4 regions of the Micromonospora polyrhachis genome follow, and region 4 is predicted to be linked to each of the others. Evidence: riboswitches for the same ligand, from Rfam matches in the RefSeq annotation. Region 4 holds a riboswitch; each other region holds the start of a gene.
The links. A riboswitch is a leader RNA that binds a small molecule or an ion and turns the genes downstream of it on or off. The one in region 4 is predicted to bind cyclic di-AMP.
Positions count from the first base shown of each region.

Region 1: it holds a riboswitch for cyclic di-AMP, as region 4 does, so the genes downstream of both, FHR38_RS22620 (coiled-coil domain-containing protein) here and FHR38_RS09460 (hypothetical protein) in region 4, are expected to answer to the same signal.
Region 2: it holds a riboswitch for cyclic di-AMP, as region 4 does, so the genes downstream of both, FHR38_RS14570 (C40 family peptidase) here and FHR38_RS09460 (hypothetical protein) in region 4, are expected to answer to the same signal.
Region 3: it holds a riboswitch for cyclic di-AMP, as region 4 does, so the genes downstream of both, FHR38_RS17755 (coiled-coil domain-containing protein) here and FHR38_RS09460 (hypothetical protein) in region 4, are expected to answer to the same signal.

Region 1 covers NZ_JACHJW010000001.1:5,104,212-5,111,850, reverse strand. Annotated here, with positions in the region: gene FHR38_RS22635 (right-handed parallel beta-helix repeat-containing protein) at 1-577, shown strand, start outside; gene FHR38_RS22630 (HelD family protein) at 897-3,014, shown strand; gene FHR38_RS22625 (cation diffusion facilitator family transporter) at 3,193-4,107, shown strand; cyclic di-AMP (ydaO/yuaA leader) riboswitch at 4,281-4,408, shown strand; gene FHR38_RS22620 (coiled-coil domain-containing protein) at 4,413-5,495, shown strand; gene FHR38_RS22615 (TetR/AcrR family transcriptional regulator) at 5,563-6,129, opposite strand; gene FHR38_RS22610 (FAD-dependent monooxygenase) at 6,195-7,265, shown strand; gene FHR38_RS22605 (S8 family peptidase) at 7,372-7,639, shown strand, end outside.
Region 2 covers NZ_JACHJW010000001.1:3,364,365-3,372,003, reverse strand. Annotated here, with positions in the region: tRNA gene FHR38_RS14595 (tRNA-Gly) at 1-11, opposite strand, end outside; gene FHR38_RS14590 (zinc metalloprotease) at 203-1,201, shown strand; gene FHR38_RS14585 (zinc metalloprotease) at 1,417-2,403, shown strand; gene FHR38_RS14580 (pyridoxamine 5'-phosphate oxidase family protein) at 2,443-3,015, opposite strand; gene dcd (dCTP deaminase) at 3,095-3,673, shown strand; gene FHR38_RS14570 (C40 family peptidase) at 3,750-4,823, opposite strand; cyclic di-AMP (ydaO/yuaA leader) riboswitch at 4,836-4,975, opposite strand; gene FHR38_RS14565 (N-acetylmuramoyl-L-alanine amidase) at 5,221-7,245, shown strand; gene FHR38_RS14560 (IS30 family transposase) at 7,320-7,639, opposite strand, start outside.
Region 3 covers NZ_JACHJW010000001.1:4,041,758-4,049,396, reverse strand. Annotated here, with positions in the region: gene FHR38_RS17785 (DUF4383 domain-containing protein) at 1-81, opposite strand, end outside; gene FHR38_RS17780 (DUF4383 domain-containing protein) at 262-717, opposite strand; gene FHR38_RS17775 (ABC-F family ATP-binding cassette domain-containing protein) at 860-2,674, opposite strand; gene FHR38_RS17770 (4-(cytidine 5'-diphospho)-2-C-methyl-D-erythritol kinase) at 2,882-3,838, opposite strand; gene rsmA (16S rRNA (adenine(1518)-N(6)/adenine(1519)-N(6))-dimethyltransferase RsmA) at 3,910-4,836, opposite strand; gene FHR38_RS17760 (TatD family hydrolase) at 4,830-5,756, opposite strand; cyclic di-AMP (ydaO/yuaA leader) riboswitch at 6,029-6,163, shown strand; gene FHR38_RS17755 (coiled-coil domain-containing protein) at 6,168-7,169, shown strand; gene metG (methionine--tRNA ligase) at 7,333-7,639, opposite strand, start outside.
Region 4 covers NZ_JACHJW010000001.1:2,276,552-2,284,190, forward strand. Annotated here, with positions in the region: gene FHR38_RS09440 (pyridoxal phosphate-dependent aminotransferase) at 1-261, shown strand, start outside; gene FHR38_RS09445 (prenyltransferase) at 372-1,490, shown strand; partial or broken gene FHR38_RS09450 (transposase) at 1,609-2,022, shown strand; gene FHR38_RS09455 (MFS transporter) at 2,525-3,874, opposite strand; cyclic di-AMP (ydaO/yuaA leader) riboswitch at 4,060-4,185, shown strand; gene FHR38_RS09460 (hypothetical protein) at 4,314-4,715, shown strand; gene FHR38_RS33750 (VldE C-terminal domain-containing protein) at 4,681-4,968, shown strand; gene glmM (phosphoglucosamine mutase) at 5,107-6,465, opposite strand; gene rpsI (30S ribosomal protein S9) at 6,629-7,093, opposite strand; gene rplM (50S ribosomal protein L13) at 7,114-7,557, opposite strand.

The sequences.
Region 1 (7,639 bases), 2.8 Mb from region 4:
CGGCAACTGCGACTGGTACGGCGCCCGGGGTCTGGCCCGGATCGAGGTGCAGTGGGCGCTCGGTGAGGCGCTGCTGCTCGGTCTGGTCGGGTTGGCTCTCTGGGCCAGGGTGGCCCGGCGGCGTACCGGCGGCCCCGTCGGTCGGCGGCCTACCAGCCGTCCACTCGGCGACGACGGCCAGGCGGGCCGAAGGATGCGTGGGTCGGCGGGCTGGCCGGTGTTGCTGCTGCTCGCTGGCCTGGCTGTCGGGGTGTTCGGGACCGCCGCCGAGGCGACCTGGTGGACTCCGACCGGGTTGCTGTTGACCGGCCTCGGCTGGCTCGGCCTCGGCTGGTCCGTACGCGCCGCCGGCCGGACCGGCCTGGGTTGGCTGACCGTGGCACTGGGCGGCTTCGCCCTGCTCGGTGCGCTCGACCGGGGACTGCTCATGGTGCCGGTCACCCCGATCGGCCCGGTGTGGATCCGGATCCTGCTGGAGTTGGTCTGGGTGCCCTGGGCGCTGCTCGCCCTGCGTCGCCGTCCGGCCGCCGCGCCGACCCAACCCCCGGCTCGACCGGTCCCCCAGCCCACGGCCTGACCGGTTCCGCAGCCCTGACCGGTTCCGCAGCCTCACGGCCTGATCGGTTCCGCAGCCTCCCGGCCTGATCGGTTCCGCAGCCTCGACCGGTTCCGCGACCAGCGGTCGACCGGCCTTCCAGTCGGCGGTTCGGTGCGGTCATCCGGTCGGGCGGAACGTGACGGAGATCAAATACCACCCGACATGCCTCGCTCGGCAGCACGGACCTGGGCCGTTGCCCGTACCCTCGCTCTGGTCACCGCTGCGAACCGGCGCCCACCGACCGAGGTGGGCCGGGCGCTGGCGGGGGCCTACCGCCGATCGTCCGGGAGCCAGCGCGTTGACCGACCTCACCACCCTCGAACAGGAGATGGCCGCCGAACAGTGCCATCTCGACCGGGTCTACGCCCGGTTGGCGGCGCTGCGCCAGTCGGCCGCGCTGGCGGAACGGGAGGGCTACCAACTGGCCCGGGTGGGCAACTTCGGGGCGCTCGTGGAACGCGACGCCATGGTCTTCCATGCCGCCCGGCGGCGGCACTCGCTCGACGCCGAGCACGAGGGATTGGTCTTCGGCCGGCTGGACCTACACACCGGTGCGGTGATGCACATCGGCCGGCTCGGCATTCGCGGCGAGAACTCCGAGCCGCTATTGATCGACTGGCGGGCACCGGCCGCCGCCGCCTTCTACCAGGCCACCGCCGCCGATCCACAGGGCGTGATCCGGCGACGGATGATCCAGTCCGCTGACGAGCGGGTCACCCGGATCGAGGACGACCTGCTCGACCCGGCCGCCGCACCACCCGGGATGCGGGTGGTCGGTGACGGCGCGCTGCTGGCCAATCTCTCCCGGGCCACCGGCCGGGGCATGCGCGACATCGTCGCCACCATCCAGCGGGAACAGGACCAGGCCATCCGCTCCCCCGGTTCCGGGGTGACGATCGTCTCCGGCGGGCCGGGGACCGGCAAGACGGCGGTGGCCCTACACCGGGCGGCGTACCTGCTCTATTCCGACCGGAACCGGTTCGCCGGGGGCGGTGTCCTGGTGGTCGGCCCGTCCGGGGTCTTCGTCCAGTACATCGCCTCGGTGCTGCCCTCGCTCGGTGAGGAGACGGCGACCCTGCACTCGCTGGGCTCGCTCTTCCCGGGGGTGGTGGCGACCCGGGTCGACCGAACCGAGGTCGCCGCGATCAAGGGCTCGCTCCGGATGCGCCAGGTGCTGCGCCGGGCCGCCCGGGACGCGGTACCGGACGGTCCGGGCGAGTTGCGCCTGCTCTACCGGGGCGAACTGCTCCGGCTGACCACCGCCGAACTGGACAAGATCCGTACCCGGGCGCTCGCCGGGGGTGGTCGCCGCAACGAGGTACGCCGGGTCGGCTTCGACGGGATCTTCTCCGCGCTCTGGGCACAGGTCCGGAAGATGCGTGTCGGTCGTCTACCCGATCAGCGGGTGTTCGAGGACGAGGTGGCCGAGCGGCCCGAGTTCCGGGACTTCCTGCGCGCCTGGTGGCCCCGACTGCACCCGTGGCACGTGCTCGGCTGGCTGGCGGTGCCGGAGCGGCTGCGCGCGTACACGGCGGGCATCCTGTCCGGTGCCGAGACCCGGCTACTCGCCGAGTCGTACCGGAACCTGGACGCGGACGGGCCGACGATCGCCGACGTCGCCCTGCTCGACGAGTTGGACGAGTTGCTCGGCAAGCCGATGAAGCGGGCTGCCCGACGCAGGCGTGACCCGTTCCAGCTCACCGGTGGGGTGCGGGAGCTGAGCACGTACGCCGACCGGCAGCGCGCCGCGCAGGCCGACCGGCAGCGGCCGGAGGACTACCGCGAGTACGCCCACGTGGTGGTGGACGAGTCGCAGGATGTCTCCCCCATGCAGTGGCGGATGATCGGCCGCCGAGGCCGGCTGGCGTCCTGGACCGTGGTGGGTGACCCGGCGCAGACCGCCTGGGCCGGCGACCCACGCGAACTCGCGCAGGCCCGGGACAAGGCGTTGGGCCGTCGGCCCCGGCATGAGTACACCCTCTCCACCAACTACCGCAACCCGGCGGAGATCTTCGCCGTCGCCGCGGAGGTGATCCGCGAGGTGCATCCGGACCTGCCGCTGCCCACCGCGGTCCGGACCACCGGCGTCGAGCCGGTCGCGCTGCGGGTGCCCGCCGCCGAGTTGCCGGAACAGATCCGTACCGCCACCGCACGGCTGCTCGCCGAGGTGGAGGGGACGGTCGGCGTCATCACGCCGGTACCGCGCCGGACCGAGATCGCCGACTGGGTGGCGGAGCTGGCCGGACCGCGCCTACAGGTGGTCGACTGCCTCCAGGCCAAGGGCATGGAGTACGACGGGGTCGTGCTGGTCGCACCTGGGGAGATCCGGGCCGATTCGGAGTCGGGGGTACGGACGCTCTACGTCGCCCTGTCCCGGGCCACTCAGCGGCTCACCACGATCGACCTCACCGACTGATCCGCGTCGCCGTGCCGGCCCGCCTGCTCCCCGGCTGACCGCTTCCCTGTCCCGTCCTCCGTCTGCTTCATCCCGGCTCGTCCTCTTCTGCGCTCCCACCGGCCAGCATTTCACTTGCACATATTGCGATGTGAGCATAATTTGAGCCGGACGCGCAGGAGCGACGGAGGGTAGGCCGATGGGGGCTGGACACGACCACGGTGGGCAGGTAATGCGCGCCGCGGAGCGGCACCGGGGACGACTCTGGGCCGCGTTCGCGCTGCTCGCCGCGTTCATGGTGGTCGAGGCGGTCGCCGCACTGGCCACCGGGTCGCTGGCCCTGCTCTCCGACGCCGGGCACATGTTCACCGACGTACTCGGGATCGCCATGGCCCTGGCCGCGATCACCGCGACCCGACGGGCGAGCAGGGACCCGCAACGCACCTTCGGCCTCTACCGGCTGGAGGTGCTCGCGGCGCTGGCCAACGCGGTGCTGCTCTTCGGCGTTGCGATCTACGTCCTCGTCGAGGCGGTACGCCGATTCGGCGAGCCGCCACACGTGCTCGCCGGGCCGATGTTCGTCGTGGCCGTGCTCGGGCTGCTGGCCAACATCGTCGCCTTCGCCCTGCTGCGCTCCGGCGCCAAGGAGAGCATCAACCTGCGCGGGGCCTACCTGGAGGTACTCGGCGACCTGCTCGGCTCGGTCGGGGTCATCCTCGCCGCCGGGCTGATCGCGCTCACCGGCTGGTGGTGGGCCGATCCACTGGTCGCGGTCGCCATCGGCGTCTTCATCCTGCCGCGCACCTGGCGGCTGGGCCGGGCGGCCGTGCGCATCCTGGTACAGGCCGCACCCGAGCACCTACACGTCCCCGCCGTGGCGGCCCGACTCTCCGCCGTCCCCGGCGTCGCCGACGTGCACGACCTGCACGTGTGGACGCTCACCTCCGGAATGGAGGTCGCCTCCGCGCACCTCACCATCGAGCCGGGCACCGAGGTGGGGCAGGTGCTCGCCGCCGCACGGGTAGCCCTGCACGACGACTTCCACATCGAACACGCGACCCTGCAGGTCGAGCCGGGCACGGAGCCCGGCAACTGCGGACCGACCGGGTGGTAGCCCGACCGGGTGGTAGCCCGACCGGGGTGGCGTGTACCAGCCGCGACGCGACGGGATACGACGCGACGGAATTTAGCGGCGTCTTAAGTTTCCGCGTGCGGTCATGATCTATCTCTGCACTACCGGTAGGCTCGGTCGAGGTCACCACCAGGCGGCACCCCACCGGGTGCCGGTGGCGACCGCCGCCTAATCGCCACGCGCGAGCCGGGGAACCACCACTTGGGGTGCATCCGCGTCAGCGGTAGGGATCTTCCGTCCCGAACCCGTCAGCTAACCCGGTCGGCGGCTGACGGAAGGACAACTGCATGCCATTCCCGGCACCCGTACGACGAACGGCCACCCGCATGATGGCGCTGGTGGCCGCCACGATCACGGTCTGCCTGACGGTCGCCGTACCGGCGGGCGCAGCCCCGGTGGCCGCCGGGGCACCCGGTCCGGTCACCGCCGCCGGGCTGCTCGCCGCTCCCGACGTCGCCGACCCGGAGGGCGGCAGCCCCAGCCTGCGGCAACAGCTTGAGGCGGCCTCGAAGGGCTACCTGGATGCCAAGGCCGCCCTCGACAACTCCATCAAGCGACAGAAGCAGCTCACCGAACACCTCGCGGCCATCGAGGCCGAACTCCCCGCCCGGACCGCGACCGTGGGGGAACTGGCCGGAGCCGCCTACCGGACCGGTCGCCTCAGCACGGTGGCCGCACTGCTCAACAGCGACTCCCCGGATGGCTTCCTGGACCGCGCGGCCACCCTCGGCGTGGTGGCCAGCAACGAGGATCGGCAGCTCCGGGCCCTGCTCGACACCCGCGAGCGGGAGAGCCGGGCGAAGGCGGCGCTGGACAACGAGATCCGCGAACAGCGCAAACAGGTCGCCGTGATGGCCAGCCGCAAGCAGCAGGCCGAGCGCGCCCTGGCCGTTGCCGGCAGCGGGTCCCCCAGTGCCGGTGTGACCGGCTCCAACACCTCGACGGCGAAGCCGGCACCGCGCAACTCCGACGGCTCCTGGCCCCGCGAGTCGTGCAGTGTGAACGACCCCACCACCTCGGGCTGCATCACGCCGCGCACCCTGCACGCCATGAACCAGGCCAAGGCCGCCGGCTTCACCCGGTACGTCTCCTGCTACCGCAGCGGCGGTTCCGGTGAGCACCCGAAGGGTCGGGCCTGCGACTTCGCCGCCCAGAAGGGTGGCTTCGGCGGGGTGGCGACCGGCGGGGACCGGACCTACGGCAACAACCTGGCGGCGTACTACGTGAACAACGCCAACCGGCTCGGTGTGCTCTACGTGATCTGGTTCAAGCAGATCTGGCTACCGAGCAGTGGCTGGAAGTCGTACAGCGGTGGCAACGGCGACCCCTCCAGCGACCACACCAACCACGTCCACCTCTCCGTGTACTGAGGTTCTTCGTATTGAGAGGTAGGGACGGGCCCCTTCTTGTCGCTTTTTGCATAGGAAGGGGCCCGTCCTAACCACCGTCGGCGGTAACCAGGCCGCCCAGCAGCAGCCGGATCCCGGGCACCGGGTCGGTCTTCGTGTCGGGGAACGCCACTCCGTGCAGCAGCACCCCGTCGAGATAGTCGGCGAGCAGCCGGCCGTGTCCCACCGGGTCGGCCGAGCCGATTCCCCGCAGCCACGGAACTCCCCACTCGACGATCTCGCGGTTGCCGCGTACCAGCTCCTGTTGCAGCTCGGGGCGGACCCCTGCCTCCACGAAAAGCGCCAGCCGGGCCAGTGTCTGGCAACGTCCCGGGCCGGTGGCGAAGCGTACGAATTCGCCCAGCGCGCCGGCCAGCTCGTCGATGTCGGCGGGCTGGATCGAGCCGGCAAAGTGCTGCCAGGCTTCCCGGTCCAGCTCGGTCATCCGGGTCACCACCCCGGTGAGCAACGCGTCCCGGGTGCGGAAGTAGTTGGAGGTGGAGCCGGCCGGCAGCCCGGACTCGGCGTCCACCGCCCGGTGGGTCAACTGTCGTAGCCCCCGCTCGCCCAACACCCGGATGGCCGCGTCGGTGATCCGGACCTGCCTGTTCTCCATGTCGATCACCCTAGGGCACTACGGCCGTAGTTTTTTCTCACTACACCTGTAGTACGGTTCGGCGCATGAGCAGAAGAGCGGGCATCATCGGGGGCGGGATCGGGGGCGTGGCCGCCGGGGTCATGCTGCATCGGGCCGGCTGGTCGGTACGGGTCTTCGAGCGGGCCGCCACGCCGGGTGGCACCGGCACCGCGCTGGGCATGTGGCCGGAGGCGTTACGCGCGCTGGACGCGATGGGGCTGGGCGACGCGGTACGCGACATCGGTGCCCGGCAACGCAGCGGCGACCTGCTACGGCCGAACGGCAGCCGGATCACCACCGTCGACGTGGCCGCCACGGCTCGCCGCACCGGCGACGGCGTACACCTGATCTCCCGCCCGGCGCTGCTCCGCCTGCTGGTCGCGGCGCTCCCGTCGGACCGGCTCTCCCTCGGCACCGAGATCTCCGACGTTGCCGCACTACAGCGGGAGTACGACGTGGTGGTGGTCGCCGACGGCATCTTCAGCGGGACCCGTACCGCCCTCTTCGGTCCGACCAGTCGAGCCCGCTATGCCGGCTGCACGGCCTGGCGCGGCACGGTCGACGGCGCGATCGACACGGTGGACGAGACCTGGGGGCGCGGCAAGCGGTTCGGCATCACCCCGCGCGAGGACGGGCGGACGAACTGGTTCGCCACCGTTCGCACCACCGAGGGCGGACGCTCCCCCGAGGGTGAGGTGGCAGCCCTGCGTGCGCACTTCGGGGATTGGCACGAGGGGGTACGCCGGGTGCTGGCCAACCTGCACGACGAGACGGAGGTGCTGCGGCACGACATCTACGATCTTCACCCGCCGCTGCCCACCTTCGTACGGGGCAACGCCGTACTGATCGGCGACGCGGCGCACGCGATGACCCCCGACCTCGGTCGGGGCGCATGCGAGGCACTGGTCGACGCGGTGACCCTGGCCGGCCACCTGGGCCGGACGCCGGACGTCCAGTCGGCACTGGCGGCGTACGACCGCGAGCGTCGTCGGCCGGTGCAACGCCTGGCCCGACTCGCCCGGATCATGAACCGGGCGGCCCAGATGCGTCGGTTCGTCCCACTTCGAGACGTCACGGTACGCGCCGCACTGGCGGTCGGGGGTCCGCCGAGCTGAGGCGTCAGCAAGGGTCCCTTCCAAGGCGAAAAACGACGAGAAGGGGCCCTTCCTAACACTTGGCAGACCACCCCCTAACATAGGAGAACGTCAATAGAATTGGCGGATGACACTCCCCCACAGTCCTCGGCGGCGACTGGGCGCCCGGGGCGTCCTCGGTCTCCTGGCCACCACGATCATGGTCCTGTCCAGCACGATGGCCGCCGGTTCGACGGCGACAGCAAGCACCCACCCCGATATCGGCGATGTCGGTGCCGCCACCGCGATTCCGGGCAGCTACATCGTGGTACTCGCCGACAGCGCCGTCGGCGGCAGGGCCGGCACCCGACAGGCCGCACTCGCCGCCACCGCCAGCAGCCTGGCCAGCCGCTACG
Region 2 (7,639 bases), 1.1 Mb from region 4:
ACTACACCCGCAAGCGGACCCCACTGTACCTGGTCGAGCGCGGGAGTGCACTCGCGTACCCCCGGGTTGTCCGTGTCGCCACGCCAAGACAGGGCACACGGGCGCAGCGTTTGAAAAACCGACAGCCCTGGGTAACGTTCACCACACGAAAGGTAGCGACTCGCTCACCCCACGCGTCGCCTCCGTCGATCGAGGGGTGAGCATGGACCTCAACCGCATTCGCTGGTCGCTGCGCTCGACCGGAGCGACAGCCGCTTCTCTCGTACTCGTGTTGTGGCCGACGACGGCGAATGCCGGGCCGTCGGTGGCCGAGGCGACGAAATCCCCCGCCACGGCTGAGCAGACTTGCGTCACGCCGGCAGAACTCCCGCCGAGCAGCGCCAGGGCGAGACCGGGGAGTGGACCGGACTGGCACGATCCGAACGAGTTGACGCTCGCCGAGGCCACCCGGCGGGACCGCGAGCTGATTGAGATGCATTCCCGGGTGACGAGGCTCGGCCCGTACGCGATGCCGGCACGCGGCACTGTCACCATCCCGGTGGTGGTCCACGTCATCGCCAAGGACCGCTCTCGAACTGGTGGCAACATCCCCCGACCGCTGATCGACGCGCAGATCAAGGTGCTGAACGAGGCATTTGCCGGCGGCAACGGCAGCGCCCCGTCGCCGTTCACGTTCAAGCTCAAGAAGATCAACCATGTGGTCAAGCCGGCCTGGTATCCGATCGTCCCGAGCAGTCCTGCGGAGCGGCAGATGAAGACAGCCCTGCGGGTCGGCGGGGCACAGACTCTCAACATCTACACCGGCGCGTTGGACGAGGGCCTACTCGGCTGGGCGACGTTCCCGGAGAAGAAGGTCGGCAAGTACGACGGCGTGGTGGTGCTGGCGGAGTCGCTGCCGGGTGGCACCGTCGCCAACTACAACCAGGGGGACACCGCTGTCCACGAGGTGGGCCACTGGCTGAACCTCTACCACACGTTCCAGGGTGGCTGCGCGGGCGAGGGCGACGCGGTGCCGGACACGCCAGCCGAGGCGGCCCCGGCGTTCGGCTGCCCTACGGGCCGAGATTCCTGCGTCACCATGGCCGGGCTTGACCCGATCCACAACTTCATGGACTACACCTACGACTCCTGCATGCACCAGTTCACCCCGGACCAGGTGAAGCGCATGGTCCAGGCGTGGCGGGCGTACCGCGCCAGGTAGTCCCGACCCGCTGCCCGCAGAGGCCGGCTTCCGTCGTGACGGACAGCCGGCCTCTTGGCGTACGGACGCATCCGTCGTCGACGACGCATCCGTTAACCGCTGCGCAACACTTCACTATTTCCATGAGTATCGATGGGCGGGTAACGTTCGCCTCACGTTCACGCACCCGATGCGGCACACCCCCGGCCGCGTCGCGGCTAGAAAGAGGTGAACTCATGGGGCTGCACTCAAGCGCTTCGACCTGGCGAAAAGCCGGAGTCGCATCCACCTCCCTCGCCATGCTGCTCGCCGCCGCAGCAGCATCCGTCGCTCCGGCCACCACCGCGCTGGCCGCCGACCAGGCACCAGTCGCCTGTGTCGAACCAGGCAGCGCACACGACTCGCTCGCCAAGGCTCGGCCGGGCACTCCTGGCAAGCATGACCCCAACCACCTGACGCCGGCCCAGATCGCCGAGCGGGAGGCGGACTTCACCAGCACGCTGCGGGCTCGGGCCAGCGCGACGATCGCCGGGCCGAGCGTCCAGGCCACGGTCACCATTCCGGTGGTCGTACACGTGATCCAGGAGAACAGCACCCGGGCCGGGGGCAACATCCCCAACTCGATGATCAACTCTCAGATCACGGTGCTCAACCAGGCGTACGCGGGTGGGACCGGCGGCGCGGTCACCGCGTTCGCCTTCCAGTTGCAGAGCATCAACCGCGTCACCAACCCGGCCTGGTACCCGATCGTCGACGGTTCGTCGGCGGAACGCCAGATGAAGAGCCAGCTCCGGCAGGGCGGCAAGAACACGCTGAACATCTATCTCGGCGAACTCAGCGACGGCCTGCTCGGCTGGGCGACGTTCCCGAAGAACAACCTGGACAGCTACGACGGCGTGGTGGTGTTGAACGAGTCGCTGCCGGGCGGCACCGCGACCAACTACAACCAGGGTGACACCGGCACTCACGAGGTCGGCCACTGGCTGAACCTCTACCACACCTTCCAGGGTGGTTGTTCCGGTTCCGGTGACCAGGTCTCGGACACCCCGGCCGAGTCGTCCCCGGCCTACCAGTGCCCGACCGGACGGAACACCTGCAGCTCGGCCGGTGTGGACCCCATCCACAACTTCATGGACTACACCTACGACTCCTGCATGTACGAGTTCACGACGGGCCAGGCGACCCGGATGCTGAACGCCTGGAATGCCTACCGCGCTCCATAACAGGCGGAAGGTCGAACCTGATCAACGGTGCCGGCTCGGTCAACGGGCCGGCACCGGCGTGTATTCGGGGGTGGCATGCCGATGGATCCGCCGACTGTGCCGCATCGCCAGCCCTGGGCCGCTCATGCGATTGCGACCGTCGGCCGGGTCGAACCACACCTGTACGGCTGGCCGGCCCGCCCCGCCACCGAAGGTGCTCGCGCCGTCGTTGCCGTGCCGGGACAGCATTGCCACGTCGACGGTGAACTCGAACAGGCGCCAGTCGACCTGTGGTGCGGCCCGCATGCTGTCGGCAAGTCGGGCGACCCGGACCTGGTCGGTAACGGGGCGGGCCCGGCCCGCCACGTACGCCTCGTCGTCGCTCTCCTCCGGCGGGAAGGAGTGCAGTGCGTAGCGACCGTCGCGTTCGAGGTCGCGCCGTTTCGGTGAGTCGACGATGAAGCAGAACAGCCCCTCGTCGGTGATCACGGGCGAGACCGGGTGGACCCGAGGGCCGCCGTCGGCCCGGATGGTGGCCAGGTAGCCGAAGCCTGGCCCGTACTGCTGCATGAGTGAGCGGATCGCGGCGGCGAGCCGGGGATCGTCGGTGGCGAATTCGGACCAGGAAGCCATGGGATCATCCTATCGAACATATGTACGAGATCGGTAGTGCGACGGTGCTGGTCAGAAGGGAGGTCGCTATGGTGGCACGATGCTGCTCTCCGACCGTGACCTCGTCAGCGAGATCAAGGCGGGCACCTTGGCGCTGGAACCGTTCGAGCCGGCGCTGGTCCAGCCGTCCAGCATCGACGTACGCCTCGACCGGTTGTTCCGGGTGTTCAACAACCACCTCTACACACACATCGACCCGTCCCGTCAGCAGGACGACCTGACCTCCGTGGTCGACGTGCCTGACGGTGAGCCGTTCGTGCTGCACCCGGGCGAGTTCGTGCTCGCCTCCACGCTGGAGGTGATCTCCCTCGGCGACCAGCTCGCCGGGCGGCTGGAGGGCAAGTCGAGCCTCGGCCGGCTGGGGCTGCTCACCCACTCGACGGCGGGCTTCATCGACCCCGGCTTCTCCGGTCACGTCACGCTGGAGTTGTCCAACGTCGCCAACCTGCCGATCACCCTGTGGCCGGGCATGAAGATCGGTCAGTTGTGCATCTTCCGGCTCTCGTCCCCGGCCGAGCACCCGTACGGCTCCGAGGTCTACGGCTCGCGCTATCAGGGACAGCGGGGGCCGACCCCGAGCCGGTCCTGGCAGAGCTGGCGTACCTGGCCGACCCGCTGACGCGTACCACGGGTGTTGGGCGGCCCCTTCCTATGCGAAACGCGATAGGAAGGGGCCCTTCCTGACACCAAAGACGTCAGCCCGGGCGACCGTAGCTGTGCACACCACCGTCGACCTTGCGCATCCTGACCTGGTCACCGGCGGTGGGAGCATGCACCACCCAACCGTCGCCGACGTAGAGGCCGACGTGCGCGAGGCCGTTGTAGAAGACCAGGTCACCTGGGCGTAGCTCGGCACGGCTCACGTGCGGCATCATCGCCCGTTGCTGGGCCGCGTTGTGCGGTAGCGATACGCCCGCCTGCTGCCAGGCCCGCAGCGTCAGGCCGGAACAGTCGTACGAGTTGGGTCCGGCCGAGCCCCACACGTAGGGCTTCCCGATCTGGGCGCAGGCGAACTTGACCACCTGTCCGGTCGAGCCACCCGGGTAGGTCGCGGGGCAGGGTGCCGGCCGGAGCACGCCACCGCCACCGTTGCCGTACGCCACCAGGCGCAGCTTCTGTAGCCGGGTGACCTCGGCGTCGATCTCCTTCTTCTTCGCCGCCAACTCGGCCTCGGTGCGGGTGAGCTGGGCGACCAGCACGTCCAGCGGCCCCTTCTGCGCGGCGTACCTGTTCTTCAGGTCGACCACGGCCTGGATGTCGTGCTGCTGCTGGCGGGCGAACTGGTCGAGCACACCGAGCTGGTCGAGGAGGGTGGTGGGTGAGCCGGTGGTGAGGATGGCGTTGAGCGTGGAGGCGTTGTCGCCCTTGTACGCCTGGACAGCGAGCGCCCCGACCTTGCCCATCGCCTCGTCGATCTGGCGTTGCAGCGGCTGGATCTTCTTGCCCAGCGCGTCGGCCTGCTTCTTCTTGCCGGCCAGGTCCTGTCGGGTGGCGTTGTGCTTCTCGATGATCGGTTCCAGCTTCGCCCACGCCTTGTCGATCTGGTTCTCGATCTCGGTCACCGACGGCTCGGCATGGGCCGGGGTCGCGCCGACGAGCACGACGGCGATGCTGGCAATCGCGGCGAGCGTGGCGGTGTACCAGGACCGAGTGGCGGTGAACCGGGATCGCGTGGAGGTGAACCGGGACCGACGGGTAGGCGGTATCGCCGTATCTCGGTCGGCGTGCACCGACCGGACCGGGCGCAACCGGGGGGCATGATGTGCCACCGGCGTCCGTACTCCTTCTTCCTGACCGCCTACCGAGTTAGCTGACGGGTTCGGGCGGGAAGATGTGCGCCCTACCGCGGATCGCGGATTCACCCCGATGGATCATGTGGGTCCCCGGTTCGATCTTGCGAACGATTCGGCGGTATCGAGCCGACGTCGCCCCGGATGGACGAACTGCCCTCGTCTCGACCGTCCCCAACCTAGGGAAGTGCACTACCAGGCGCAACCCGAACCGGCAAGATAATTCGCTTCGTACAACCATTGGTTGCAGAGAGTGGGCCACTGAGGGCAGACATGAAGAAATCTTTCACCTCCATCAACGATTCCGCAAGCCATTGACGAACCCCCCTCGGGCGAGTGAGGGTGACCAATGAGTCATCCCCCGAATGGAGGTTCGATGCACCGTCCGAAAGTACCGCTGAGCAGCCGGATACTGCTCAGTACCGTGGTGGTCGGCGCGGCGACGCTCGTACCCGCCGCGTCGGCGTCCGCCACCACGCCCGTACCGACCACCGCGAGCGCAACGGTCGACTCCCGGCAACAGGACTACACCGCCGCCGCCAGCGACTACGGCGTACCGGAGAGCGTCCTGCTGGGCGTCTCCTATCTCCAGTCCCGCTGGGACACCAACGCCGGCACCCCCAGCACCGCCGGCGGCTACGGCCCGATGCACCTCACCGACGCCGCCCACGTGGCCAGCCTGCCCACCTCCGGCGGTCACCACGACTCGGCGGAGGACCCGCGTGGCGACGACTCCCGCCGGTCACTCGCCCGCGAGCACCCCAGTGTGGCCACGCCAGAGAGCGCGGCCCTACGCACCCTGGGCACCGCCGCCACGCTCACCGGGGCCGGGGCGGAGGCACTGCGTACCGACGCTCGGGCGAACATCCGGGGCGGGGCGGCGCTGCTGTCGTCGTACCAGAAGGCCCTGACCGGACCGACGGGAAGCGCGAGCGACCCGGCGGCCTGGTACGGCGCGGTGGCCCGGTACTCCGGCGCGGAGACCAGCGACGCCGCCGCGGCCTTCGCCGACGAGGTCTACGCCACCATCCGTACGGGTGCCAACCGAGTCACCGACGACGGGCACCGGATCACCCTCGCCGCGCACCCCAGCCTCGACCCGATCAGGTCCTGGCTGGACCGGCTCGGCCTGCGCACGCCGACCCGACCGGACGGGCTGGAATGCCCGACGACCATCTCCTGTGAGTGGCTGCCCGCCCCCTACCAGCTACTCGGCGACGGCACCGATCCGGGCAACTACGGCAACCACGACAAGGGCAACCGGCCGGCGCAGCAGAAGATCGAGTACATCCTGATCCACGACGCCGAGGGCTACTTCGACAGCACGACCCGGCTGGCCCAGGACCCGGAGTGGGTGAGCTGGCACTACACGATGCGCTCGGCAGACGGTCACACCGCCCAGCACCTCAAGGCCAAGGACGTCGGCTGGCACGCCGGCAACTGGTACGTCAACGCCAAGTCGGTCGGAATCGAGCACGAGGGCTTCGCCGCCCAGGGCACCTGGTACACCGAGGCGATGTACCGCAGCTCGGCCAAGCTGGTGCGCTACCTGGCCAAGAAGCACAACGTGCCGCTGGACCGGCAACACATCATCGGCCACGACAACGTGCCCGGCACCGTGCCGAGCACCGTCCGAGGGATGCACTGGGACCCGGGCCCGTACTGGGACTGGTCGCACTACTTCGACCTGCTGGGGGCACCGATCCGGGGCACCGGCACGCCGCGTACCGGACTGGTGACCCTGGACCCGGACTTCGCCACCAACCGGCCGAACTTCTACGGATGTGCCAAGGCACCCGCCCCGCCAACCGAGCCGTGCCCCTCGCGTGGCTCGTCGTCGGTGATCCTGCGCAGCGCGCCCAGCCCGGACGCGCCGCTGGTCAACGACATCGCGCTGCGGCCGGACGGCACGCCGAACACGATGCAGATCTCCGACCATGGCGCGCGGGGCTCGGCGGGCCAGACGTACGCCATCGCCGACCGGCAGGGCGACTGGACCGCGATCTGGTACCTCGGGCAGAAGGCGTGGTTCCACAACCCGGCCTCGGCCCCCACCGCCAAGTGGACACTCGGCCTGGTCGTGACCCCCAAGCCGGGCAAGGCCACCATCCCGGTGTACGGCCGGGCCTACCCGGAGCAGGCCGCCTACCCGACCGGGGTGCCGTACCAGACGATCACCCCGTTGCAGTACACGCTCTCCGCCGGGCAGCGGTACGCGGTCGGGGATGTGCTACCGGGCGAGTACTACCGGGCCACGACGTTCGAAGGGACGTCCCCCGGTGACTGGACGGTGATCCGGGGCGAGAACCGGTACGTCCAGATCCAGTTCGGTCATCGCATCATGTTCGTCAACCTCGACGACGTACAGATCCTGCCGTCGCCGATCGGTGCGCCGCGCTGACGCCGTACCGCACACGTGAGGAAGGGCCCCTTGCCATCGCTGGCGGATTCCAGGGGTCGTTGCAACACAGGTGATCAACTGGCTTCGGTCAGAAGCTTAGCGATGCGCTCGGCTGGGGTGTCCCAGCCGAGTGTTTTGCGTGGTCGGCCGTTGAGTTCGGCGGCGACGGCGGCGAGGTGCTCCGGGGCGTGGACGGCGAGGTCGGTGCCTTTGGGGAAGTACTGGCGAAGCAGACCGTTGGTGTTCTCGTTGGAGCCGCGTTGCCAGGGCGAGTGTGGATCACAGAAGTAGACGGGAATGTCCGCAGCGGTGCTGAACTGGTGGTGCAGGGCCATTTCGGTGCCTTGGTCCCAGGTCAGGGATCGTTTGAGGTGGGCCGGCAGGGTGGCGACGG
Region 3 (7,639 bases), 1.8 Mb from region 4:
GACCAGGATGTAGAGCCCGATCAGCGCAGCGAAGATCCGGTACAGCGTTCGCGCCGGATGATTGACCGGGATGTGTGCCATGGCTCCTCCTGCGCGGTTGGGCAACCCTTTTTCCGGATTGTCCCCGAGGAGCGCAGGAAGCGCCTGGCGAACGGAGAATCTCGTCGCTTCCGTCGCCACCGCCCGACCGGCGGATCAGCCGATCGGGCGGACCCGGGCCGTACCGGCCGGTGCACGGCCGCCGCACGGCGAGCCAGCCGGTCAGAGGAGCAGCCGGGCTTCCTGCCAGGCGTGGGTCTCCTCGTCCGTGCCAACCTTGCCGTACAGACCGGCGGTCATCAGGACCAGTCCGAGGGTCATGGAGACGATGACGGTGGCCACCGAGAAGTCGAGGTAGTTGGCGTCGGTGCGCATTACGGCGAGTTCGGCGAGGCCCAACACCATCAGGGCGTAGCCGGAGAACTTGTTGACGGTCGCGTCGACGTTGCGGCCGATCACGGCGGCGAGCAGCAGGATCACTCCGAGGATCACCGAGATGACCGAATATCCGAGATTCGCCCCCTGGCCGAGGACCTGGGTGTCATTCTGGGCGAAGAACTCGGCACCGCTGTTCTCGATCACACCGAGCACACCGAAACCTGCCAGGTAGAGGCCGGTGAGCCCGCCGATCGCCCGGTAGATGGGGCGTGCGGGGTGGTTGACGGGGAAGTGTGCCATGGTCTCTGAGTCTCCAAGGCTGTTGCTGATGAGGGGTCGGCGCCGATTGTCCCGCACCGGGTCGGGGTGACGCCGCACACCCCCGACCCGGCGTTACCGGTGCCCTATCGATCACCACCACCGCCCGGGTTTCCGGGTCGGCTCAGCTCTCCCCCACCTGCTCGGCCAGGAGCAGCCAACTTTCCTCGACCTGTTCCCGCTCGGCCCGTACGGCGCGCAGTTGGCCGTCGAGTTCGGCGACCTTGACGTAGTCGGTGGCGTGGGTGGCGAGTTGGTCGTGCAGCTGCGCCTCCCGCTGCTCCAGCTTGCCGACCTGCCGTTCGAGGCGGGTCAGCTCCTTGCGGGCGGCCCGCAGTTCGCCGCCGGAGAGCCCCGGTTCCGTACGCTCGGGGACCTTGGGCCGTGCCTGGCCGGTGCTTGGGGCCGGCTCCCGGGCCTCCTGTCCGGCGGCGGCACGGGCGAGGTATTCGTCTACTCCGCCGGGCAGGTGAACCAGCCGACCGTCGCCGAACATCCCGTAGACGGCGTCGGTGACCCGTTCGATCAGGTACCGGTCGTGGCTGGCCACGATCACGGTGCCGGGCCAGGAGTCGAGCAGGTCCTCCAGTGCGGCCAGGGTGTCGGTGTCCAGGTCGTTGGTGGGCTCGTCGAAGAGCAGCACGTTGGGCTCGGCGGCGAGCAGGCGGAGCAGTTGCAGGCGGCGGCGTTCGCCACCGGACAGGTCCGACACCGGGGTCCAGAGCCGGCGGTCGTCGAAGCCGAACGTCTCGGCAAGCTGGGAGGCGGCCAGTTCGCGGTCGCCGAGGACGACCCGGCGGGCCACCTCTTCGACCGCCTCCAGCACCCGAAGCTGGCCGGGTAGTTCGGCCAGTTCCTGGGAGAGGAAGGCGGGTCGGACGGTCGACCCGGTGGTCAGCCGGCCCTGGTCGGGTTGGGTGACCCCGGCCAGCATCCGGAGCAGGGTGGTCTTGCCGGCGCCGTTGGCACCGAGGATGGCGATCCGGTCGCCGGGGCCGACCTGCCAGGTGAGGTCTTTCAGGATCACCTTTGGGCCGGCGTTGAGGGTGACGTCTTCCAGGTCGTACACCTGTTTGCCGAGCCGGGCGGTGGCCAGCCGCTGGAGTGACATGGTGTCGCGCGGCGGTGGCACGTCGGCGATGAGGGCGTTGGCGGCTTCGATCCGGAAGCGAGGCTTGGAGGTACGGGCCGGCGGGCCGCGCCGGAGCCAGGCGATCTCCTTGCGGAGCAGGTTCTGTCGGCGTGCCTCGGTGGCGGCGGCGACGCGCTCCCGTTCCACCCGGGCCAGGGTCCAGGCGGCGAAGCCGCCCTCGTAGACGCGCACGGTCTGGTCGGCGACCTCCCAGGTGGTGGTGCAGACCGCGTCCAGGAACCACCGGTCGTGGGTGACCACCACGAGGGCACCGCGTCGGGTGACCAGGTGTTTGGCCAGCCAGTCGACTCCGGCCACGTCGAGGTGGTTGGTGGGTTCGTCCAGGATGAGCAGGTCGGTCGTGCGGACCAGGAGCGCGGCGAGCGCCACCCGCCGCCGTTCACCGCCGGACATCGGCCCGACCGGCTGGTCCAGCCCCAGGTAGGGCATGCCCAGTCCGTCGAGGATGGCGCGAACCCCGGCGTCACCCGCCCATTCGTGTTCGGCGCCGAAGCCTTCGGCCAGCCAGGCGGTGCCGAGCACCACGTCCCGGATGGTGTATTCGGGGTCGAGCTGGAGGGTCTGCGGCAGTGAGGCGACCTGGAGGTCGCGCCGGTGGGTGACTCGGCCGCTGTCCGGTTCCTCGGCACGGGTCAGCAGCCGCAGCAGGGTGGACTTGCCGGCACCGTTGAGCCCGACCACGCCGATCCGGTCGGCGCTGTCCAGTCCGAGGGACACGTCGGTGAGCAGCTGCCCGACCGCGCCGTAGCCCTTGGACGCGCGGTCCAGGTTGACGATGTTGGCCACCACACCTGCCTTTCCCATGGTCGAGGCGCCCGCCGGGCTGGGCGGTGCCGATCAACCGAAGATCGGCGGGGGGCGTCGTACGGTGACGCCGGCCCGGGAGGGCGCCTCAGTCGACAAGCCTACGCGGGGTACGCCTCGGCCGACGGGTCAGACCACCGAGGCTCCGGTCAGAGCACCTGGGCCCCGGTCACAGCATCCGGGCTCCGGTCAGACCACTCGGGCTCCGGGGACCGGCCCGTACGCGGGGTAGGCGGTCCGGCAGACCGAGGAGCTGGCCAGTTCGGCGGCGATCCGGCCGGCGTGGCCTTCGTCGGCGGCGAGGAAGACGCAGGTCGGTCCGGAGCCGGAGACGATGCTGGCGAGCGCCCCGGCCGCCTCGCCGGCGGCCAGGGTCGCGGCCAGGCTGGGGCGCAGCGACAGGGCGGCGATCTGCATGTCGTTGCCGAGCGCCGCGGCGAGCACCTTCGGGTCGCGCTGGCGCAGCGCGGCGAGCAGGGAGTCCGGGCTGCCCAGCGGTGCGGGGGCGTCCCGTTCGGCGCGGAGCCGGTCGAGCTCCCGGTAGACGGCGGGGGTGGAGAGGCCACCGTCGGCGGCGGCGACGACCCAGTGCCAGGTGGTGGGTCGGGCGAGGACGGGGCTGACCGCCTCGCCCCGACCGGTGCCCAGCGCGGTGCCGCCGTGCAGCAGGAAGGGCACGTCGGAGCCGAGGCCGGCGGCGATCGCCGCCAGTTCCTCGCGGGACAGGTTGGTGCCCCACAGGGTGTCGCAGGCGACCAGGGTGGCGGCGGCGTCGGCGCTGCCGCCGGCCAGGCCGCCGGCGAGTGGGATCTGCTTGCGCAGGTGCAGCCGGGCGTGGGCGGGCACGCCGGCGTACGCGGCCAGGGCCCGGGCCGCCCGGATGACCAGGTTCGACTCGTCGAGGGCCAGTTCGCCGGTGCCTTCGCCCGCCATGGTGAGGGTGAGGGTGTCGCCGCGTCGGGCGGTCAGCTCGTCGTAGCTGGAGATCGCGTGGTAGACGGTGGTCAGCTCGTGGTAGCCGTCGGGGCGTACCGGGCCGACACCGAGGTGCAGGTTGATCTTGGCGGGTACCCGTACCTTGACCGGGCCGGCCGCGCCCCGTCGCTGCTGATCGTCATCGTCGTCCGGCCGCCACGCCTCGGTCACGGGACGATGCCCAGGATCCGGGGCCGGATGTCGGACGGTTGCGCAGACCTCGTCATGGGCACCGCGACAGCCTACTCGGCACCCGACGTACCCGATGGAGCCGACGCGGCGATCGCGGCGAACTGCTCCACGGTGAGCGACTCACCCCGGGCGCTGGGATCGACCCCCGCCGTGACCAGGGCGGCAGCGGCCCGGTCGGCACCGCCGGCCCAGCCGGCGAGGGCGGCCCGCAGGGTCTTGCGCCGCTGCGCGAACGCCGCGTCGACCACCGCGAAGACCCGGGACCGGGGTACGTCCGGTCGGGGCGGCTCGCGCCGGGTGAAGGCGACCAGCCCGGAGTCGACGTTGGGCACCGGCCAGAACACGTTGGGCGGCACCTTGCCGGCGCTGCGGGCGGTGGCGTACCAGGCGAGTTTGACCGACGGAATGCCATAGACCTTGGAGCCGGGGCCGGCGACCAGCCGGTCGGCGACCTCCTTCTGCACCATCACCAGGCCGTGCCGCAGGCTGGGCAGCTCGGCCAACAGGTGCAGGACGACCGGCACCGCCACGTTGTAGGGCAGGTTCGCGACCAGCGCGGTCGGTGCCGGGTCGGCCAGGTCGGCGGCGGTGACCCGCAGCGCGTCGGCCCGGTGCACGGTCAGCCGCCCGGCGACGTCCGGCCCGCAGTGGTCGGCCACGGTCTGCGGCAACGCCTCGGCCAGCACCGGGTCGATCTCCACCGCGTGTACGTGCGCCACGGCTGGCAGCAGTGCCAGGGTGAGCGATCCAAGTCCCGGGCCGACCTCCACCGCCACGTCGTCGGGGCTCAGTCCGGCGGCGGTCACGATGCGCCGGACCGTGTTCGGGTCGTGCACGAAGTTCTGGCCGAGCTTCTTGGTCGGGGTCACGCCCAGCCGGGCGGCCAGCTCCCGGATCTCCCCGGGGGTGAGGAAGGGCCCCTTCTTGTTGCTTTCCGCAGGTAGAGGGTCCCTTCCTACCCCTTGTGGCGTCACCATGGGCCGAACACCCGCTCGCCGGTGGCGGAGATCGCCGTACACAGCTCGGTCAGGTCCGCCCCGGTGGTCTCGGCCAGCGACCGGACGGTGAGCGGAATCAGGTACGACCCGTTGGGCCGACCCCGATGCGGCGTGGGGGTGAGGTAGGGCGCGTCGGTCTCGACCAGCAGTTGGTCCAGCGGGGTGATCCGGGCGGCTGCCCGCAGCGCGTGGGCGCTGGCGAAGGTGACCGTGCCGGCGAAGCTGAGCACGTACCCCCGGCGGAGACACTCGGTGGCGAACTCGGCGTCGCCGGAGAAGCAGTGCAGCACCACGGTCTGCGGGGCACCCTCCTCGTCGAGGACCCGCAGCACGTCGGCGTGCGCGTCCCGGTCATGGATCACCAGGGGTTTGCCGTACCGCTTGGCGATGGCGATGTGCGCCCGGAAGCTCAGCTCCTGGGCGGCCCGCCCCTCGTCCCCCGTACGGAAGAAGTCCATCCCGGTCTCGCCGATACCGCGTACCCGCTCCTCGGCGGCGAGCGCCTCGATCTGGCGCAGCGCCTCGTCCAGGTCGGCGAGTCGGGGTGCCTCGTTGGGGTGCAGCGCGACGGTGGCGACCACCGCTCGATGTTGCCGGGCCACCTCGGCCCCCCAGCGGGACGAGGCCACGTCGACCCCGACCTGCACCAGTCGGTCGACCCCGACCCCGGCGGCCACCTCGATCATGGCGGCGACCGGGTCGCCCGATCCCGCCGCGAACGGGTCACCGGCACCGGCCGGGCCGCCGGTCACCCCGGCCTCGGCCACGGTGATGTCCAGGTGGGTGTGGCTGTCGATCACCGTACGGGGCAGCGGCTCGGGTGGGGACGGAAACTCCCCCGCCCGGCGCGCGGCGCGTTGGCGGCGGGACTCGGTTTGATCGCTCATCACCGTCAGCATCACATATCCAGGTACGCCATCCGGCGCAACCAGCCGGGAGCGGGCCCCTGCCGCCAATCGAGAACGGAACGTCGATGCCGTGTGTCCACTTCACACATTCGCCGACATTACGAAAGACCGATGTGTCAGCAGGCCGACACAGAGCGAGACGGTTACCGAAAGGCGCTGGCTGATAACGCTTTTCTCGCCGGTGCCGGCGAAATAGATGGCCTGCCGGGGTGTCGGGTAGGCTCGCTGGCGGCAATCGCCAGAAGGCACGTCATCGGGTGCCGGCGAGGCTGCCGCCTAATCGCCTGACCGGGCGAATCGGGGAACCGTGTTCGTGGGGTGAATCCGCAGTAAGCGGTAGGGGCCACTTCCGCCCCGAACCCGTCAGCTAACCCGATCGGCGGCCGACGGAAGGAAGGTATCTTGACCGCACCCCTGCGCGGTTGGCTGACGACGATCCTGGCGCTACTCACCGCCGTGGCCCTGGTGGCACCCGCCGAGCGGGCCTGGGCAGAACCCAACGAGACTCCCAACGAGACCGAGACGCCGCTGCTCCGCGACGTGATCGAGTCGACCAACCGGGGCTACATTCAGGCGAAGGCCAAGCTGGATCAGTCGAAGCGGCGGCAACAGGCTCTCAACCTCGAACTCCAAAAGGCCCAGGAGCGGCTCGACCTACTCGCCCCGCAGGTGGCTCAGATCGCGGCCCAGTCCTACCGCCAGGGCAAGATCGGCGCAATTGCCGTACTGCTGGAGAGTGACAGCCCCGACTCGTTCGTCGAGCGGGCGAGCCGGCTGGACGAGCTGAACCGGCTCAACGACCGGAAGCTGCGCGAACTCACCGAGGCCCGGGACATCGCCGAACGCGCCAAGGCCCAGCTCGACGCCGAGATCCTGGAGCAGAACAAGCAGCTGACCATCATGACGAAGCAGAAGAAGGAAGCGGAGAAGGCGCTCGCCCTGGTCGGCGGGATGAGCCTGACCAAGGGGTTCGTCACCGCGACCTCGCCGGTGGCCAAGGCCGCCCCGCGTACGGCCAGCGGCGACTGGCCGAGCGAGTCGTGCAACCAGGACGACCCGACGACCTCCGGCTGCATCACGCCACGCACGATGCACATGTACAAGGAGGTCAAGAAGGCCGGGTTCAACCGGTTCGTGGGCTGCTACCGCTCAGGTGGCCCGTACGAGCACCCGAAGGGCCGCGCCTGCGACTGGTCGTTGATCAACCGGGGCTTCGTCTCCGCACAGAACCAGGACCAGCGGATGTACGGCAACAACCTCACCGCGTTCCTGGTCCGTAACGCCGACCGCCTCGGTATCTACTACGTGATCTGGTACAAGCAGATCTGGATGCCGGCGACCGGCTGGAGCTCGTACAGTGGGGCGAGCGATCACACCGACCACGTACACGTGTCGATGCTTTGAGTCCCGGCCGGGCGCGGCGACCGCTGCCCTGCCGACGGTGGGACGGAACGAACGAAGGCGGCCCGGCCCTGGATGCTCCAGGACCGGGCCGCTTCCGTCGTGATCGGGCTCGTCGTCGGTCGCCTCGACGTGGTCGGGACCGATGTCACGATCGGGACCGACGTCAGCCGCCGAGCCGGGCCAGTTCCTCCTCGACGATCGACGGGTCGAGCTTGCGGAAGACCGGCTTCGGCGCGGCCAGCGGTCGACCCGCCTCCACCGGTACGGACTCCCAGCGTGCGCCGACCGTGTAGTCCCCGGTCAGCACCGGGTACGCCGGCCCTCCGTCGAGATCCTCGACCTCCACGATGGACGGCATCGGAGCGTGTACGCCGGTGCCGCCGAGCAGTTCGTGGATCTTCTGGGCGGAGTGCGGCAGGAAGGGCGTGAGCAGCGTGTTGGCGTCGCTGACCACCTGCAACGCGACGTGC
Region 4 (7,639 bases):
CTGGCCACAGCCGGATTCGACGTGCTGACTCCAGAGGGGACCTACTTCATCACCGCTGACATCACCCGGCTCGGTGGACGCGACGGAGTGGAGTTCTGCCGTTCCCTGCCCGAACGGTGTGGCGTCGTGGCCGTACCCACCCAGGTCTTCTACGACGACGTGATCGCTGGACAACGCCTGATCCGCTTCGCCTTCTGCAAGCGCCCGGAGGTGCTCGACGACGCGGTCGACCGGCTGTCGACGATGCGACAGGTCGGCTGAGCCGCCCGCTCGCCGAGAAGTCAACCATCGGACGCCGACAATATAGACAAAGCTCTACACTGGCGATCGAACCGACTCGTACGGCGAATCAACCACGGGGGTGGCTACGCATGACGGCCAGTGGGACGAGCACGGCCAGCGCGGTCCAGGGGTTCCAACTCAGCGGTTTCATTCGACTGGCTCGACTGAGGTTTCTGCTCTACAACGTGCTTCCGGTAGGGCTCGGCGTCGCGGTGACCGTACACCTGGGGCATCCGCTGGATGTCAAGTGGTACGTCGTCGCTCAAGTCTTCGCCTGGGTCGTCCACCTGATGACGCACTACTGCAACGAGTACTTCGATCTGGAGGCCGACCGGGCGAACATCTACCACACGCCGTGGACCGGCGGCAGCCGCGCACTGGTGGACGGCTTGGTCGCACCGGTGGTCTCGCTGGGTACGGCCTTCCTCCTCTGGGTCGGCGGCATGCTGCTGGTGGCGGCGATGCCGACCACCTCGGCCCGGATACTGGGGGCCGTCACCCTGGCGCTGGCCTGGTTCTACACGGCACCGCCGCTGCGCTTCAACTACCGGGGACTAGGCGAACTCACGGTGGCGGCCATCCTCAACGGCCTGTGGCCGGTGGTCGCCGCGCTGCTTCAGGCTGACACGTTGCCGCTGATGCTACTGGCGATCCTGGCACCGACGGCGGTGCTCCAGGTCGCCCGAATGATGATTATGAACCTGGGTGACCGGGTGTCCGACGAGTCCGTCGGGAAACGCACCATTCCGGTGATCATCGGCTACTCCCGGGCAATCACGATGATCATCGCCGCCCAGGTGGTCGCCTACCTGCTGCTCACCCTCTTCGCCGTGGCCGGCTGGGTGCCGTGGCTGGTGTGGGCACCGATGACCGCCACCGCCGCCCTGTCGGTCTGGCTGGTCCGTCAACTCCGCCAAGGCGCGATGCGGGACGTCATTCCGGAACGGATGACCCCGGTGGTCTTCTGGGCCTCCAACCACGTCTCCCTGATCGTGTGCGCCGCCCTGGCCGGGGTCCTCGCCGACATCGTCGTACGGGGCAGCGGCGGGTCGGCCCCCCTCATCCTCGGCGCGGTCCTCGGCGGGTACGCCCTGCTGTTCGGGCATCGTCTCTGGTTGGCCAGTCGACGACAGCCGACACCTGCCAACCAACGAAAAGCCGACACAGCCCGGTCAGCGACGAGCCGGCAGGGAGTCACCCGCCGCTAAGGCGTGTTTCAAGAGTGGGTGGGTTTGATCAAGGTCACGGCGTGGCGGTGATCGATAACTGAAGAGGTCTCCGGTATCTGGTTCTGCGACCAAGCAAGAACTTCATACCGGAGACCTCGTGCCAAGCCTAGTGGTGACGAGGCGGCATGACCTGACCGACAGGCAGTGGGCTGTTCTGGCCCCTCTGCTGCCTGCCGCGCCGACGACAGGTCGTCCGCCGAAATGGGAGAAACGACAGCTCATCGACGGGATCCGGTGGCGGATCCGGATCGGTGCCCCAGCGCGGGATGTCCCGGCCGAGTACGCGCCCTGGCCCACCGTCCACGGCCTGTTCCGCCGTTGGCAGCGTGACGGGACCTGGGACAGGATCCTGTCCGCGTTGCAGGCGGCCGGCGACGCGACCGGCTGGATCGCTTGGACGGAGAGCGCCGACTCGATGACCAGTCGCGCCCACCAGCACGCCGCAGGCGCCCGCAAGGACAGGCATCTGCCGAAGGAGCCGCCCGGCGGTGTGCACGACAAGCCGGCAGAAACCGGTTTCTTCGCGACCGTCCACTGCCGGGGTCAGCCGGCCACCGGTCGACCGTGCGAACGCAGCCGCGAATCCGGGTGACTTCCCCGATGCGGCGGGTGGCGGGGCGGGAGCATGCTGGGGCCATGGGGCGACTTCTCGCTGGGACCGTCGCCGTGGTGTTCGCGCTGTTCGTCGCCGTGGGGTTCTCGCTGGGACCGTCGCCGTGGTGTTCACGCTGTTCGTCGCCGGTGTCATCGCCTGTGGCTCTTTCAGGGCACTGATCGGCGCCACGTTCTACATCCTGGTCGGGGCCGCGGTGGTCGGTGCGGCGCCTCCCTCTGCTACAAGCCTCTACTACAAGCGTCTACTACAAGCCTCTACTACAAGGCCAAGCGGAGCCTGGGCACCACTCGCAACCAGCGCCGTCTCGTCGAGGCCGCCGCGGCCACCCGGCGTCAGCGCAACCGCTGACGCCCGTCGGCACCGACCCGCCTCCGGCGCGGCAGGTCGCGTCACCGGGTCATTCACCCGTCCGGCCCAGGACCATGTCTCCGGCCGCCGGGTCCGGGCCGCCGTGCTCCGCACCCGCGTCCGAAATCCCACGCCCGACCGGAGCCCCACCGGCGGTCGGAGCACCATCCGCGACCGCCGCTCCACCCTCGGCCGAGGCAGCCGGCTCCCGGCGCAGTGACGTGCGCAGGGCCAATGCCGTAAGCAAGGTGGCGACGAGCCCGCCCGCTCCCGCCACCACGAGCGTGGCCGGGGCCGAGGTGGCGTCGAGCAGGAGGCCGCCGAGCATGTACGAGAGGGCGGCGGCGAGACCGACCGCGCCGTAGAGGTTGCCGAAGACGCGGCCCTGCATGCCGTCGGGCACCGTCCGCTGCAGCATGGTGTTGCTGCCGACGTCGATCGCGGCGATCCCGAGCCCGCGCACGGCCTGCATGGCGAATGCCGCGCCGATCGCCCAGGTCAGGCCAGCCGCCGCGCCGGTGAGCAGGTTGCCCAGCGAACTGATGCCGAAGCCGGCGATCAGCAGCGCCGCCGTCGGTACGTGGCGTCCGAGCCGGGTCAGCAGCGCATAGCCGGCGGCGAGGCCGAACCCGATCGCGCCGAGCAGGACCGCGGCCACGGAGTCGGGCACGTCGAAGACGCCTGTCGCGAGCACCGTCAGGGCCACGTCGTCGACGCCGGTGAAGAACACCACCGCGCAGAACCCCACGGCGACGACGCGGACGATGGGGGTCGTGACGATGTACCCGATGCCGGCGCGCGTGCCCTTCCACAGCGAGTCGGTCTCCAACTCGCTCGGCGGCAGTTTCGGCAGGACGGTGAGCAGCAGCGCCGACACGAGGAACGAGGCGGCGTCGACCAGCAGCACCCCGGTCGTGCCGAAGAACGGGAACAGCGCGGCGGCGAGTAGCGGCGCGCCCAGGTCCGCCGTGTTGGTGCCGAAGCCGAGGGTGGCGTTGGCCTCCTCGAGTTCGTCCCGCCGGACCAGCGCCGGCACCGCCGCCCGGGAGGCGGGCTGGAAGATCTGCCCGGCGACGGCCCGGGTCGCCACCAGGACCAGCAGCAGCGGCAGCGCGGGGAGGGACAGCGCGATCATCGCGACCACCGCGCCCTGCACGAGCTCACAGACGATCATCAGCCGTCGCCGGTCGAACCGGTCGGCGAGCGCCCCCGCGATCGGCGCGAGCAGTGACGGTGTGAAGTCGCCGGCGAGCAGCAGCGCCGCGACCGCGAGGCCCTGACCGGTCGAGTCGGCGACGTGCAGCAGCAACGCGATCATGCTGATCGAGTCACCGGCGAAGGACACGCACCGTGCGAGAAACAACACACGGAAGTCCCGGTTGCGGCGGAGCAGGCGCATGCGGACGCAGCGTAGGCGTCCGTCGCGCCGGGCTCATCGGATTTCCCATGGGATGTACGCGACGGGTGATCGACAAGGTGACCGCTGCCATGCGATTCACCGCCGACGATGTCGGGCAACTACGCTGCACCACCGGACGACCCCGTTCTCGGACATGCGCGACCGGTGACCAGCCGGTAGTCCGACCATGGTCTCCGCCTCGCGGCATCCCTCGGTGCCAGCGGCAACCGGGGTGAATCCGCACCAACGGTAGGGGCGCTGTTCCGTCCCGAGCCCGTCAGCCAACTCGGTAGGCGGCATCCGGAGCACGGCGAACATAACGCTCGGTACGGCCCTCGAAAGGCCAACCGCGACTGGATCGACGGCCGCCCCGGAGTACCGCGCGGGGGGCCTGCGCACCGCCTCCGCCCTGCTCGACAGCACCGACCCGGAGCGGCTCATGAGCCGGGCGATGCTGGTGAACACGATCAACCGGTACAACGACAAGACGCTCGGCGGGCTCAAGAAGCTCAAGGCCGACGCCGACGCGGCGAAGAAGTCGATCGACGCCGAGGTGGCCACCCAGACGGCCCGGGCCGACATCATGGGCAAGAAGGAGGACGCCGAGACGGCGCTCGCCAAGGCCGGCGGCAAGGCCACCGGCTACATGAGCGCGAATTCGCCCCTGGCCAAGCCCGCACCGCGCAACGCGGACGGCAGCGGGCCCAAGGAGAGCTGCACCATCGACGACCCGACCACCACGGGCTGCGTCACGCCGCGCATGATCCACTCGATGAAGGAGGCGCACGCCGCCGGCTTCAAGCGGTATTACTCCTGCTACCGGCCCCGGTGGGTCCCATGAGCACCCGAAGGGCCGTACGTGCGACTTCGCCGCCCGGGCCAACGGGTTCGGCGGTGACGCCACGGGTCAGGACAAGGTCTACGGCGGCAACCTCGCGGCGTTCTTCGTGCGCAACGCCAACACGCTCGGCGTGCTGTATGTCATCTGGCATCGCCAGGTGTGGACGTCGGCGGCGGGTTGGTACTACTACAGCGGCGCCGGCGACGACCCGTCCAGCGACAACACAAACCACGTGCATGATTCCGTGTACTAGGCCCCAACTCCGGCACCCACGACCGGTTTCCGCTGGAACCTGCCACGCGAGCGGGTTTTGGGAACGGTTGTTGCTACTGGCGCAGTGACAGACGTTCCCAACCCGGCAGTGGGGAGACGCGCTACCCGGCCCGGCGCGCTATGCCGAGGCGGGGCTGGCTCGACGTACCTCGTCGGCAATCCGCTCCGCCACCGTCTCGGCGAACTCCAGTGTGGCTGCCTCGACCATCACCCGGACCAGCGGCTCGGTGCCCGACGGGCGCAGCAGCACCCGTCCGGTCTCGCCCAGTTCCGCCTCGGCCTCGGCTGTCGCGGCGAGCACTGCCGGAGCACCGGCACCGATGGTCCGGTCACCGACCGGAACGTTGATCAGCACCTGTGGCAGCTTCGCGACCACGGCGGCGAGATCCGCCAGCGATCGGCCCGTCGCCGCCATCCGCGACATCAGTTGCAGGCCGGTCAGCACCCCGTCGCCGGTGGTGGCGTACTCCGACAGCACGATATGCCCGCTCTGCTCGCCGCCGAGCGCCAGCCCGGACGCCCGCAGCTCCTCCAGTACGTACCGGTCGCCGACCTTGGTCTCGATCAGCCGGATGCCCGCCTCGGCCATCGCGAGCCGAAGGCCCAGGTTGCTCATCACGGTGGCCACCAGCGTGTCCCGGGTCAGGGTGCCGGCCTCCCGCATGCCCAGGGCGAGAATGGCCAGGATCTGGTCGCCGTCGACCTCGTTCCCGTCGGCCGTGACCGCCACGCACCGGTCGGCGTCGCCATCATGGGCGATGCCGAGGTGCGCCCCGTGCTCGACCACGGCGGCCCGTAGGACGTCCAGGTGGTTCGACCCGCAGTCGTCGTTGATGTTGAGCCCGTCCGGCTCGGCGTGGATGGCGATGACCTCGGCACCGGCCTCCTGGTACGCGACGGGGGCCACCTCCGAGGCGGCACCGTGGGCGCAGTCGACGACTACCTTCAGCCCGTCGAGCCGGTGCGGCACCGTGCTCACGAGGTGCTGTACGTAGTGGTCGGCTCCGTCGAGCAGGTCGTGCACCCGTCCGACACCGGCACCCGTGGGCCGATGCCAGGTGGCGGCGGCGTTGGCCTCGATCGCCGCTTCGATCTGTAGCTCCACGTCGTCGGGAAGCTTGTGTCCCCCGGCGGCGAAGAGCTTGATCCCGTTGTCCGGCATCGGGTTGTGCGAGGCGGAGAGCATCACCCCGAGATCGGCCTTGACCTCACCCACCAGGTAGGCGACCGCCGGGGTGGGCAGCACACCGACCCGCAACACGTTCGCCCCGGCGCTGGCCAGCCCAGCAACCACGGCGGATTCGAGCATCTCTCCACTGGCCCGGGTGTCCCGGCCTACCACGGCCAACGGCGGGTGGCTGCGATCGGACTCGGCGAGGGTGTGCGCCGCCGCTACCGCGACGGCCATAGCCAGTTCGGGGGTCAGGTCGGCATTCGCCCGTCCCCGTACGCCATCAGTACCGAACAACCGACCCATGCGCGTGATACCTCCGGAAAGGCCGCCGACGAGGAAAGCAAACGGCCGGGGCCGCCACCGCTTGAGGGGGAGGCGGACCCGGCCGTCTGTCAGACGTACAAGGTGAAGCTGTTGCAGACGTGCAAGGTAAAACTGTCGCAGACGTACAGGGTGAAGCTGTCGATCAACGCTTCGAGTACTGCGGGGCCTTACGGGCCTTCTTGAGACCGTACTTCTTGCTTTCCTTGACCCGAGCGTCCCGGGTGAGGAAGCCGGCCTTCTTCAGCGCCGGACGGTCGTCGAGGTCGTTGGCGCAGAGCGCGCGAGCGATGGCGAGCCGCAGCGCACCGGCCTGGCCGGTGATGCCGCCGCCGCGCAGGTTGGCGATGACGTCGAAGGCCTCGGCCTTCTCCGCGGTCACCAGCGGGTCCTTGATCAGCTGCTGGTGGACCTTGCTGGGGAAGTACGCCTCCAGCTCACGGCCATTGCAGGTGATCTTGCCGGAACCAGGGACGATCCGCACCCGGACGATGGCCTCCTTGCGGCGGCCGACGGTCTGGATCGGGCGGTCGCCGCGCGGGGCACGCGAGATGGGCGCGTCCGCAGCCTGGGGGTACTCGTCAACGGTGAGCGCAGTGGTCTCGGTCATGCTGCTTCCTTCGTCCGCGCTCACTGCGCGATCTGCTTGATCTCGAACGGCACCGGCTGCTGCGCGCTATGCGGGTGCTCGGCACCGGCGTAGACCTTCAGCTTCTTGATCAGCTGACGTCCGAGCTTGTTGTGGGGGAGCATGCCCTTGACGGCCAGCTCGATGGCCCGCTCCGGGCGCTTGGTCAGCAGCTCGTCGTAGCCGATCTGCTTCAGACCACCCGGGTATCCGGAGTGGCGGTAGGCGATCTTGGTGTGCCGCTTGTTGCCGGTCAGCGCAACCTTGCCCGCGTTCACGATGACAACGAAGTCACCAGTGTCGACGTGCGGCGCGAAAGTCGGCTTGTGCTTACCACGAAGCAACGTGGCGGCGTGGGTGGCCAGGCGGCCCAGCACGACATCAGAGGCGTCGATGACGTGCCACTGACGCTCGATCTCACCCGGCTTCGGGCTGTACGTACGCACAGGTCTACCTTGTCTCGTCGGCGGTCTGGGGTCGGGCGCCGATCATAAGGGGCGCACGAACGACCAAGCGTACCTGGTGGGG